Regions from separate parts of the Acidovorax sp. GW821-FHT11A03 genome, predicted to be linked through region 1. Evidence: riboswitches for the same ligand, from Rfam matches in the RefSeq annotation. Region 1 holds a riboswitch; the other holds the start of a gene.
What was found. A riboswitch is a leader RNA that binds a small molecule or an ion and turns the genes downstream of it on or off. The one in region 1 is predicted to bind thiamine pyrophosphate.
Positions count from the first base shown of each region.

Region 2: it holds a riboswitch for thiamine pyrophosphate, as region 1 does, so the genes downstream of both, thiC (phosphomethylpyrimidine synthase ThiC) here and AC1RVY_RS00305 (purine-cytosine permease family protein) in region 1, are expected to answer to the same signal.

Region 1 covers NZ_JBXASG010000001.1:64,861-70,267, reverse strand. The annotation lists gene fdxA (ferredoxin FdxA) at 1-57, shown strand, start outside; gene AC1RVY_RS00320 (NAD(P)/FAD-dependent oxidoreductase) at 182-1,237, shown strand; gene AC1RVY_RS00315 (nuclear transport factor 2 family protein) at 1,364-1,723, shown strand; gene AC1RVY_RS00310 (GyrI-like domain-containing protein) at 1,736-2,617, shown strand; TPP riboswitch at 2,654-2,758, shown strand; gene AC1RVY_RS00305 (purine-cytosine permease family protein) at 2,831-4,111, shown strand; gene thiD (bifunctional hydroxymethylpyrimidine kinase/phosphomethylpyrimidine kinase) at 4,180-5,028, opposite strand; gene AC1RVY_RS00295 (FAD-dependent oxidoreductase) at 5,316-5,407, shown strand, end outside.
Region 2 covers NZ_JBXASG010000002.1:221,328-226,734, forward strand. The annotation lists gene AC1RVY_RS04775 (GspE/PulE family protein) at 1-744, shown strand, start outside; gene AC1RVY_RS04780 (methyl-accepting chemotaxis protein) at 871-2,529, opposite strand; gene thiC (phosphomethylpyrimidine synthase ThiC) at 2,708-4,588, opposite strand; TPP riboswitch at 4,730-4,853, opposite strand; gene AC1RVY_RS04790 (hypothetical protein) at 4,898-5,074, opposite strand; gene lpxC (UDP-3-O-acyl-N-acetylglucosamine deacetylase) at 5,157-5,407, opposite strand, start outside.

The sequences.
Region 1 (5,407 bases):
CCCGACGCCGACGAGTGGAACGGCAAGCCGGGCAAGGTCAACGAACTGGTCAAGTGACCTCCCTGAGTCGCTTCGCGCCATCCCCCAAGGGGGACGCCACCAGTGGCCTGGCAAAGCCAGTTCCACGGTGGCACAGGTCTTTGGCAGCGCCAGTTTCGGGCGCTGCGCGCGTGGCTTGAGCATGATTCAAGAAACCGACGCCGTCGTCATCGGCGCGGGTCCCGTGGGCCTGTTCCAGGTCTTCCAGCTGGGCCTGCAAGGCATCACCGCCCACCTGATCGACGCCCTGCCCCATGCGGGTGGCCAGTGCGTCGAGCTGTACGGCGACAAACCCATCTACGACATCCCGGGCATCCCGGTGTGCACCGGGCGCGAGCTGGCCGGTTTGCTGCTTCAGCAGATTGCGCCGTTCAAGACCCAGTGGCACCTGGGCACGCTGGTGTCCGCACTCACCGTGCAGGCCGATGGGCGCCTGCTGGTCGAAACCTCGCAAGGTGTGCAGCTGCTGGCCCGCAGCGTGTTCATTGCCGCAGGCGTGGGCGCCTTTGTGCCGCGCACGCTCAAGGTGGACGGCATCGAGCGCTTTGTGGGCACCCAGGTCCACTACCAGAACCTGCCCTCCACGGCCCACGTGGCCGGGCGCCATGTGGTCGTGCACGGCGGCGACGAGCCCGCCGTGGCCCGCGCCGTGGAACTGGCCGAACAAGGCCAGGCCGCCCGCGTGAGCCTGCTGCACCGCCGCGATGTGTTCCAGGCCCCGGATGCCCTGCTGCAGCGCCTGCAGCAACTGCGCGATGCGGGCCACATCCACGTCGAGGCCGCGCAGATCACCGGCATTGAGACCGCTGGCGACCAGCTGACCGCCTTGCAGGTGGTGGACGCCGATGGCAGCAGCCGCGCCCTGCCGCTCGACGTGCTGGTGGCCGTGCTCGGCATCTCTCCCCGGCTCGGGCCCATCGCCGACTGGGGCATCGCCCTGGAGCGCAAGCAACTCGTGGTGGACACCGAGGCCTTCCGCACCAGCGTGCCCGGCATCCACGCCGTGGGCGACATCAACACCTACCCCGGCAAACGCAAGCTCATCCTGTGCGGCTTCCACGAAGCCACGCTGGCGGCCTTTGGCGCCGCCGAGGCGCTCAAGGGCGACAAGGTGGCGCTGCAATACACCACCACGAGCCCACGGCTGCACCAGCTGCTGGGTGTGGCGCCGGCCTCTGCGCCTGCCGCCAGCACGTAGTCCAGGCGGATCAGGGCACCACCATGCCGTGCCCGAACGGCGCGCCCACAAATAAGCACAAAATGTCCAAAAGGCGCGCAAGCGCCCGGCACGATGGCGTCTCCATTCACCCATCAGGAGCACACCATGAGCCAACAACCCCTTCAATCCATCTGGGACACGTACACCGCGTCGTGGAAGACCGACTCGGCCGCGGACCGCACAGCCCTTTTTGCCCAGTCCCTCGACCCCGCCTGCACCTACAACGACCCGCTGGCCACCGCCCATGGCTGGGACCAATTGACGGCCTACATGGACAGCTTTCACAGTCAGGTCCCCGGCGGGCATTTCGTGACCCACTATTTCGCCAGCCACAACCAGCAGAGCATCGCCAAATGGAACATGGTGGATGGCAGCGGGCAGGTGATCGGGGAAGGCGTGAGCTACGGCCGGTACAACGACCAGAATCGCCTGGTTGCGATGACCGGTTTCTTTGAAACCCCTTGAACGGACTCCACCGTGCTTTATCTGCGGCAAATCCAGGAGGGCATCGATTTCATCGAAGCCCATCTCGAATCCGACATCCAGCTTTCCGAGGTGGCGCGGGCCGCCGGGATGAGCCAGTGGCACTTCCAGCGGATCTTCAAGGCGCTGACCAACGAAACCCTGAAGACCTACATCCGCTCGCGCCGGTTCTCGCGGGCGCTGGAGCAGTTGACCAGCACGCGGCTGAGCGTGCTCGACATTGCGCTGGCGTCCGGGTACGAGACGCAGGAAAGCTTCACGCGCGCGTTCCGGGATTGCTTTCGGCTCACGCCGTCGCAGTACCGCAAGATGGGCAACCGCTCGCTGTTCGTGCGCAAGATCCGGTTTGACGAAAGCTACCTCGCGCACGTTCACCACAACATCTCCCTGGCACCCGACATAGAGGAGCAGCCCGCCATGCAGCTGGTCGGGCTGCCCACGGACTACTACGGCATCGATTCCGAAAAGAACAACCTGGGCCAGAAGCTGCCGCCCCTGTGGGCGAAATTCCTGCCCCGGCTGGGCGAGATTGCGAACACCGTGCCCGGGGTCTGCTATGGCGTCGTGGCACCGGCGGGGCCCCACACGGAAGCGCTGCGCTACCTGGCCTGCATCGAGGTGAAGGGCCCCGGCGCCTTGCCACCGGGCATGGTGGCCATGGAAATCCCCGCATCGACCTATGCGCGCTTCACCCACCGGGGCCCTGCGCAGAATGTCGATGCGACGGTGAACTACATCTACTCCAGCTGGCTGCTGTCGGCGGGCCCATCGCACACCCTGGGGCCGGATCTGGAAATCTACGGTGCCCAGTACCACCCGACGTCCGGCGACTCGGTGATGCACTACGCGATCCCCATCGCCCGCCCCGCGCCCTGAGCGCCCCACTACAATGGCCCCGCGTTCCTTCTGGAACGCCCACGCTAGGGGTGTCGGGACCGGGCCACCGGAACCGACTGAGAGAGTCCCTTTGAACCTGATTGAGATCATCCTCGCGCAGGGAAGCACGTCCGCCTCGGCACAGCCCAGAATGAAATGACTTTGGGGTGCGCTGGCGGGCCGCCCCTGCTCTGTACTGCCACGGAGCCTGCCATGTCCTCATCCCCCGCCGCGCCCGCCACCAACGAAGCGCTGGCCCCCGTCTCCCCCGACCGCCGCGTCTTCCAGTGGCACGACCACGCCTCGCTCTGGTTCAGCCTGGGCGTGGGCCTGCTGGTCATGCAGGTGGGCGCCTACCTGATGCCCGCGCTGGGCACGCAAGAGGCGCTGATCGCCATCGTCTGCGGCTCCATCGTGGGCGCGGGCCTGCTGGGCTGGGTGGCCAAGCTGGGCTGCGACAGCGGCCTGGCCAGCGCCGGGCTGATGCATGCCGTCTATGGCCGCACGTTCGCCAGCCTGCCGATCATTTTGAACATCGTGCAGCTGGTCGGCTGGGGCACGTTCGAGCTGGTGGTGATGCGCGACGCCACGGTGGCCATCGGCCAGCAGTCCGGCACCATGGCCGGCGCGCATTGGCCCGTGCTGGCCACGCTGCTGTGGGGCGGCGTGGTGATGCTGCTCATCAGCGGATCGATGGTGCAGCTGGTGCGCAAGGTGATCGCGCGCGTGGCGCTGCCGCTGGTGGTGCTGTCGCTGCTGTGGCTGTCGTGGCAGTTCCTGTCGCTGGCGCAGGCCCAGGGTTTTGAAGCGCTGTGGACGCGCAAGGGCGAAGGCGGCATGGGCGTGCTGCCCGCGCTGGACCTGGTGATCGCCATGCCCATCTCGTGGCTGCCGCTGGTGGCCGACTATGCGCGCCACGGCAAGAACGGCGGCTCCGCATTGCGCGGCACGTGGCTCGGCTACGCGCTGGCCAACATGTGGTGCTACACGCTCGGTGTGCTGGTGGCGCTGACGCTGCCCAGCAAGGATCTGGTGCAGGCCCTGTTGCTGGCCCAGGGCGGGCTGATCGCGCTGTCGCTGATCCTGATCGACGAGGTGGACAACGCCTATGGCGACACGTATTCGGGCGCGGTGTCGGCACACAGCCTGCTGCCACGCTGGGGCGTGCGCAAGTGGGGCCTGGCCATGGCTGCGGTGTGTACCGGCCTCGCGCTGGTGCTGCCCATGCACAGCCTGGAGCCATTTTTGCTGCTGCTCAGCTCGGTGTTCGTGCCGCTGTTCGGCGTGATCCTGGGGCGGCTGGCCTTTGGCGCCAACGCACCCGCGCTGCTCGCTGCGGCACGCCGGGTGAATGCGGCCCCGGTGGCGATCTGGCTGGTGGGGATTGCCGTCTACCACCTGGCTCCGCAGGTGGTACCGGGCGCGGGCTCGGCGCTGCCGGCGCTGGCGTTCAGCTTTGTGCTGGCCTGGGCCACACGGCCACGGGTGCGTTGAATCGCTATTGAATTGTGAGCATATAGCGCTTACTGGATAAGCGCCAGAGGCCAAAAACAATCAAACCTTTAAAGCACCAGCTGCGCCACGGGCGCATGGCCGTGGTTGAGCGGGCCATGGCCACGGCCGGTGGTCACATCGGCCCCTGCGGCGATGGCGCCCAGAATGTAGGCACGCGCGCGCTCCACCGCCTGCTGCAAGGGCAGGCCCCGCGCCAGGTGTGCCGCGATGGCCGATGACAGGGTGCAGCCCGTGCCGTGCCCGTTGGGCGTGGCAATGCGTGCGGACTCCAGCCGCTGCCGCACGCCGCCGCGTGTGGCCAGGACATCCACCACCCAGTCTCCGGGCAGGTGGCCGCCCTTGAGCAGCGCCGCCGGGGCGCCCAGGGCCAGCAGCCCGTCCACCGCAGCTGCCAGCGCATCCACGCCCTCGATCGTGCGCCCCAGCAGCCAGCCGGCCTCGTCCAGGTTGGGGGTGATCACCTCGGCCAGCGGAAACAGCTCCTGCACCAGCACGTTCACGGTTTCCGCGGCGATGAGCCGGTCGCCGCTGGTGGCCACCATCACCGGGTCGAGCACCACGTGCGGCAGCTGGTAGGTGCGGATGGCATCGGCCACCACGCGCACCACTTCGGGCGAATGCAGCATGCCGATCTTGACCGCGTCCACGCCGATGTCCTGCACCACGGCATCGATCTGGGCCTTGAGCATCTCGGGCGGAATGCCGTGGATGCCCGTGACTCCGCAGGTGTTCTGGGCCGTGATGGCGGTGATGGCCGTCATGCCGTAGCAGCCCAGGGCGCTGAAGGTCTTGAGGTCGGCCTGGATGCCCGCCCCGCCGCCGCTGTCGGAACCGGCGATGGAAAGCACGCGCACATAGCGGCGTGCTGCGGAGGTCGGGGGAATCAATGAAGTCATGGCAAAAATTATGGCCTATGCGTTAGCGCAAAAAGAGCTGCCGCGGGTTGTGCTGTAATTGATTTTTCCGGACGAAACAGGGGTGTCCCGCGGCCGAGAACTGAACAGGTTCTTGGGTGCGCGACTGAGAAATACCCTGGGGCACCACAGAACACTGCGCACCGCGCGGCGCGTACTGGCCCCGCTACCCGATCCAGGTCATGCTGGCGTGGGGAGTTTCCAAGAGCGGCCCTGCCCCCCGTTTTGTCCATGGTTGCCAGCCAACACACAGACAGACAGACGGACTTATGCCACTTCAACCCTCTTCTTTTGCCATTCTGGGCGCGGGCCTCATGGGCCGATTGCTGGCGGTGGAGCTGGCGCGCCAGGGGCACCGTGT
Region 2 (5,407 bases), on a different contig from region 1:
AGCAAGCTGAGCCTGGAAGCCGTGGGCATGCAGGGCGACACCCTGCGCCGCTTTGAGGGCCTCATCAGCCAGCCACACGGCATCATCCTGGTGACGGGCCCCACGGGCTCGGGCAAGACCACCACGCTGTATGCGGCGCTGGGCCGGCTCGATGCCACGCGCAACAACATCATGACGGTGGAAGACCCCATCGAGTACGAGCTGCCCGGCGTGGGCCAGACCCAGGTCAACAGCAAGATCGAGCTGACCTTCGCCAAGGCCCTGCGCGCCATCCTGCGCCAGGACCCGGACATCATCATGATCGGCGAAATCCGCGACTTCGAGACCGCGCAAATCGCCATCCAGGCCTCGCTGACAGGCCATTTGGTGCTGGCCACGCTGCACACCAACGACGCGGCCAGCGCCGTGACGCGCCTGACCGACATGGGCGTGGAGCCGTTCCTGCTGTCGTCCTCGCTGCTGGGCGTGCTGGCCCAGCGCCTGGTGCGCAAATACTGCAGCCATTGCCATGGGGCAGGCTGCGAGCACTGCGGCCAGACGGGCTACACCGGCCGCACCGGCGTGTTCGAGCTGCTGGTGACCACGGACGCGATCCGCGCCCAGATCCACAACCAGGCCTCCGAGGCCGACATCCGCACCGCCGCGCTGGCCGATGGCATGGCGCTGATGCGGGAGGATGGCGAGCGGCTCATCGCGGCGGGCATCACCAGCCGCGAGGAAGTGCTGCGCGTGACGCGGGACTGATCCCACGGGCCGGCGGCCGCGCCACAGGCCCTCTCGGTGACGGTGCACCACCGGGATCATTTTGCTACTTTTTTAATAGCAATCCGCGCTTGACAATCAAGCGCTAGAGGCCCAAAACGCTTGGGATCAGCGGATCTGCAGCGCGGGGCGCCGGCCCGCCGGTGAAACGGCGGGCGCGGGCGAGGCCAGCGGTGCCGATGAAGGCGAGGAGGGCAGCTCCGAGCCCCCCCCTTGCAGCTTGAACTGGCGGACCGCGCTGGTCAGCTGCACCGCCTGTTCGCGCAGCGATTCCGAGGCCGCGGTGGACTGCTCCACCAGGGCCGCGTTCTGCTGCGTCATCTGGTCGAGCTGCGAGACGGCCTGGCTGATCTGGCCGATGTTGTCGCTCTGCTCGGCCGACGAAGCGGTGATCTCGCCAATGATGTCGGACACGCGGCGCACGCTGCTCACGATCTCGGTCATGGTCTGGCCGGCCTGGCTCACGAGGCGCGAGCCGTCCTCGACACGCTCCACCGAGGAGCTGATGAGGCCCTTGATCTCCTTGGCGGCCTCTGCGCTGCGCTGCGCGAGGCTGCGCACCTCGCTCGCCACCACGGCAAAGCCGCGGCCCTGTTCGCCCGCGCGCGCGGCCTCGACCGCGGCATTGAGCGCCAGGATGTTCGTCTGGAAGGCGATGGAGTCGATCACACCCGTGATGTCGGCGATCTTGCGCGAGCTGGTGGTGATCTGGTCCATGGTGGTCACCACCTGCGACACCACGGTGCCGCCGCGCGCGGCCACCTCGGCGGCCGTGGAGGCGAAGTCGCTGGCCTGGCGCGAGGACTGCGCGCTTTGCTGCACGGTGCTGGTCAGCATCTCCATGGACGAAGCGGTTTCCTCCAGATTGGCCGCCGTCTGCTCGGTGCGGTGGCTCAGGTCGTGGTTGCCGCTGGCGATCTCGGAGCTGGCGGTGGAGATGTTGCCCGCCGTGTCCTGCACCTGGCGCACCAGGCCGCGCAGCGCATCCTGCATGCGCCCCATGGCGGCCACCAGCTGGCCCACCTCATCCTGGTTCATGGCCTCCACATCGCGCGACAGGTCGCCGCTGGCGATGCGGTCGGCCAGCTCCTGCGCCTGGCGCAGCGATCCGGTGATGGAGCGCACGCTGAAGAACGTGAGCGGGATCAGCACGGCCAGCCCCAGCAGCAGGCCGATGCCGATGAAGGCCGACATGGTGGAGGTGCGCGACTCCACGCCCGCGCGGGCCTCGTCCATCTGCGCGCGGGCCGTGGTGGCCAGGCTGGAGAACAGCTTGTCGGTGGCCTCCATGTGGACCTTGAGCCGGTCGGCATAGGCGCCGCCGCCGGCACCATCGAGCTGCGCGCCCTCGATCTTCTCGAAGATGGGGGAAATGCCGGTTTCGTACTGCTTGATCTCGGCCAGCGACTTGTCGATGGACTCGACGAAGGCCGCATCGCCCGACTGCACCTGGCGCACGTCGGCCAGGCTCTTGCGCAGCGCGGCCAGTGTCTTGGCCCAGGTCTCGCGCAGCGCGGAGACCTCGACCGAGTTGTTGAAGTTGATGATGATGTCTTTTTCGGTACGGCGCAGGTCGCCCAGCGTGGTGCGCAGCTCCGACATGTCGGTGAGGGTCTGTACGCGCTGCGAGAACAGCACCTGCAGCGTGCCGCGCGTGCGGTCCAGCGCCACGTAGCCCATGGCGCCGATGACAACAAGCAGGATCAGGGAAAAGACGGTTCCGAAGTAAAGGCGCGTGCGGATGGAGAAGCGGCCCAGAGCATTCATGGCTCTTCCTTACAATTTTTAACAGACAATCCAGCATAGCAAATTTGGTGCCACGCCCTCCCCCCGGTCTTCTGAACCGAGTGTGGCCGGACTATATGCCGGGCTGCCGCCCCCGCCGCACAGGGTAAGCACCGCCCCGGGGCCCTTTGCAGGGAATCCCCGGGGTCAGTAGGCGGGCTTATGCCACCGGTGTCACGGGAATGTAGAACTGCCCGCCGCGCTGCTGGAATTCCGCCGCCTTGGTCTGCATGCCCTGGGCCAGCGCCTCGGCCTCCGCCACGCCCTTCTGGGCGGCAAATTCGCGCACTTCCTGCGTGATCTTCATGGAGCAAAACTTGGGGCCGCACATGGAGCAGAAGTGCGCCACCTTGGCGCTGTCCTTGGGCAGCGTTTCGTCGTGGTATTCCTTGGCCGTGTCGGGGTCCAGGCCCAGGTTGAACTGGTCCTGCCAGCGGAAGTCGAAACGCGCCTGGGAGAGCGCGTCGTCGCGCGCGCGGGCCCCCGGGTGGCCCTTGGCCACGTCGGCCGCGTGCGCGGCGATCTTGTACGCGATGATCCCCTGCTTGACGTCGTCGCGGTCGGGCAGGCCCAGGTGCTCCTTGGGCGTCACGTAGCACAGCATGGCCGTGCCCATCCAGCCGATCATGGCCGCACCGATGGCCGATGCGATGTGGTCGTAGCCCGGTGCGATGTCGATGGTCAGCGGGCCCAGGGTGTAGAACGGCGCCTCGTGGCAGGTCTTGAGCTGCTCGGTCATGTTGGCCTGGATCATGTGCATGGGCACGTGGCCGGGGCCTTCGATCATGGTCTGCACGTCGTGCTTCCAGGCCACCTGGGTCAGCTCGCCCAGCGTGTGCAGCTCGGCGAACTGCGCCTCGTCGTTGGCGTCCGATGCGCAGCCGGGGCGCAGGCCGTCGCCCAGGCTGAACGACACGTCGTACGCCTTCATGATGTCGCAGATGTCCTCGAAATGCTCGTACAGGAAGCTCTCGCGGTGGTGCGCCATGCACCACTTGGCCATGATGGAGCCGCCGCGCGAGACGATGCCCGTGCGCCGCTGCGCGGTGAGGTGGATGTAGGCCAGGCGCACGCCCGCGTGGATGGTGAAGTAGTCCACGCCCTGCTCGGCCTGCTCGATGAGCGTGTCGCGGAAGATGGCCCAGGTCAGGTCCTCGGCCACGCCGCCCACCTTTTCGAGCGCCTGGTAGATCGGCACCGTGCCGATGGGCACGGGCGAGTTGCGCACGATCCAGTCGCGCGTGGTGTGGATGTTCTTGCCGGTCGAGAGATCCATCACGTTGTCGGCACCCCAGCGGATGGCCCAGACGAGTTTTTCCACCTCTTCCTCGATGCTCGACGTGACGGCCGAGTTGCCGATGTTGGCGTTGATCTTGACCTTGAAGTTGCGCCCGATGGCCATGGGCTCCACCTCGGGGTGGTTGATGTTGGCGGGAATGATGGCGCGGCCCCGGGCCACTTCGTCGCGCACGAATTCGGGGGTGATGATCTTGGGGATGCTTGCGCCCATGGGGTTGCCCATCAGCCGCTGCTCGCGGCCAGCGTCGGCCATGTACTGCTCCATCCACTCGCGCTTGCCGTTCTCGCGGATGGCCACGTATTCCATCTCGGGCGTGACGATGCCCTTCTTCGCATAGTGCATCTGCGTGACGTTGGCACCCGCCTTGGCGCGCAAGGGCTTGCGCTGCAGGGCCGCGGCCTCGGCGCGCAGCTGGGCCAGACGGGTGGCGTCTTCGCTCTTCTGGCCATCGTCCAGCGCCACGGGCGCGCGGCCTTCGTAGTGCTCCACGTCGCCACGGCCGGTGATCCAGCCGCCGCGCACTCCCGCCAGGCCCTTGCGCACATCGATCGCAGCCTCGGGGTCGGTATACGGGCCGGAGGTGTCGTACACGCTGACCAGTTCGCCGTTGGTCAGCGCAATGTCGCGCACGGGCACGCGCAGATCGGTGTGCAGGTGGCCGGGGAGGTAGGCCTTGCGTGAGGCAGGAAAGGGTTCGCGCGTGCGTGCGAGCAACTCGGCGAACTTCTCGGGGGTGGCCAGCTTGGCGTGGGGGTCGGGGGCGTTCATGGGCAGGTCTCCTGGTTCCGGTGGCGGTGGGTGCTGCTCCGGAATGGACCTGTGCGCCCCTCGGGTGCGGCTGCACCTGAGGCATGGCGTGCCAGCAGGGACTGCGGGCACGGAGACAAGGAGGTCGGCTCTTCTTCCGCCGGTATGAACCGGATCAAGTTCGTCGGGTTCGCAAGGCCTGCCGAATTTCTTCAGCCACCTCGCATCTCAGCGCTTACGCACACCCCGGAGCAGGCGCGAGTATAGGCCAGAGAGAAAAAACCGCGCCGCGGAGCCTCTCGGTCAGGCGAGGCGCCCGATGAGGACCACCGCAAAGAAGAAGACGGCCGCGATCACCGTCCACTTGAGGATGACGAGCCCCAGGCGCTTGTAGCGCGCCTGCCCCGTGCCGGCATAGAAGGCAAACGACACGGCCGCCGCCAGGAGCAGCAGCATGGCCAGCCAGCGAAAGATCAGCATGTCAGGGACTCCCGGCGCCGTGAAAACGGGCGCGGCACTGGCAGGTGGCTCCGGGCTGTGGCCCGGGGATGGTGCTTCATGCTCACCAGGCGCGCGCCGGCTGGGCAAACCCGCCGGGCGCCTGGCGCTCGTCCTCGAACGTGACGACCTCCCAGGCATCGCGCTGGGCCAGCAGCTCGCGCAGCAGCAGGTTGTTCATGGCGTGGCCCGAGCGGAAGGCGCTGTAGGCCGCGAGCAGAGGCTTGCCGATCAGGTACAGGTCGCCCATCGCGTCCAGGATCTTGTGCTTGACGAACTCGTCGTCGTAGCGCAGCCCGTCGCTGTTGAGCACCT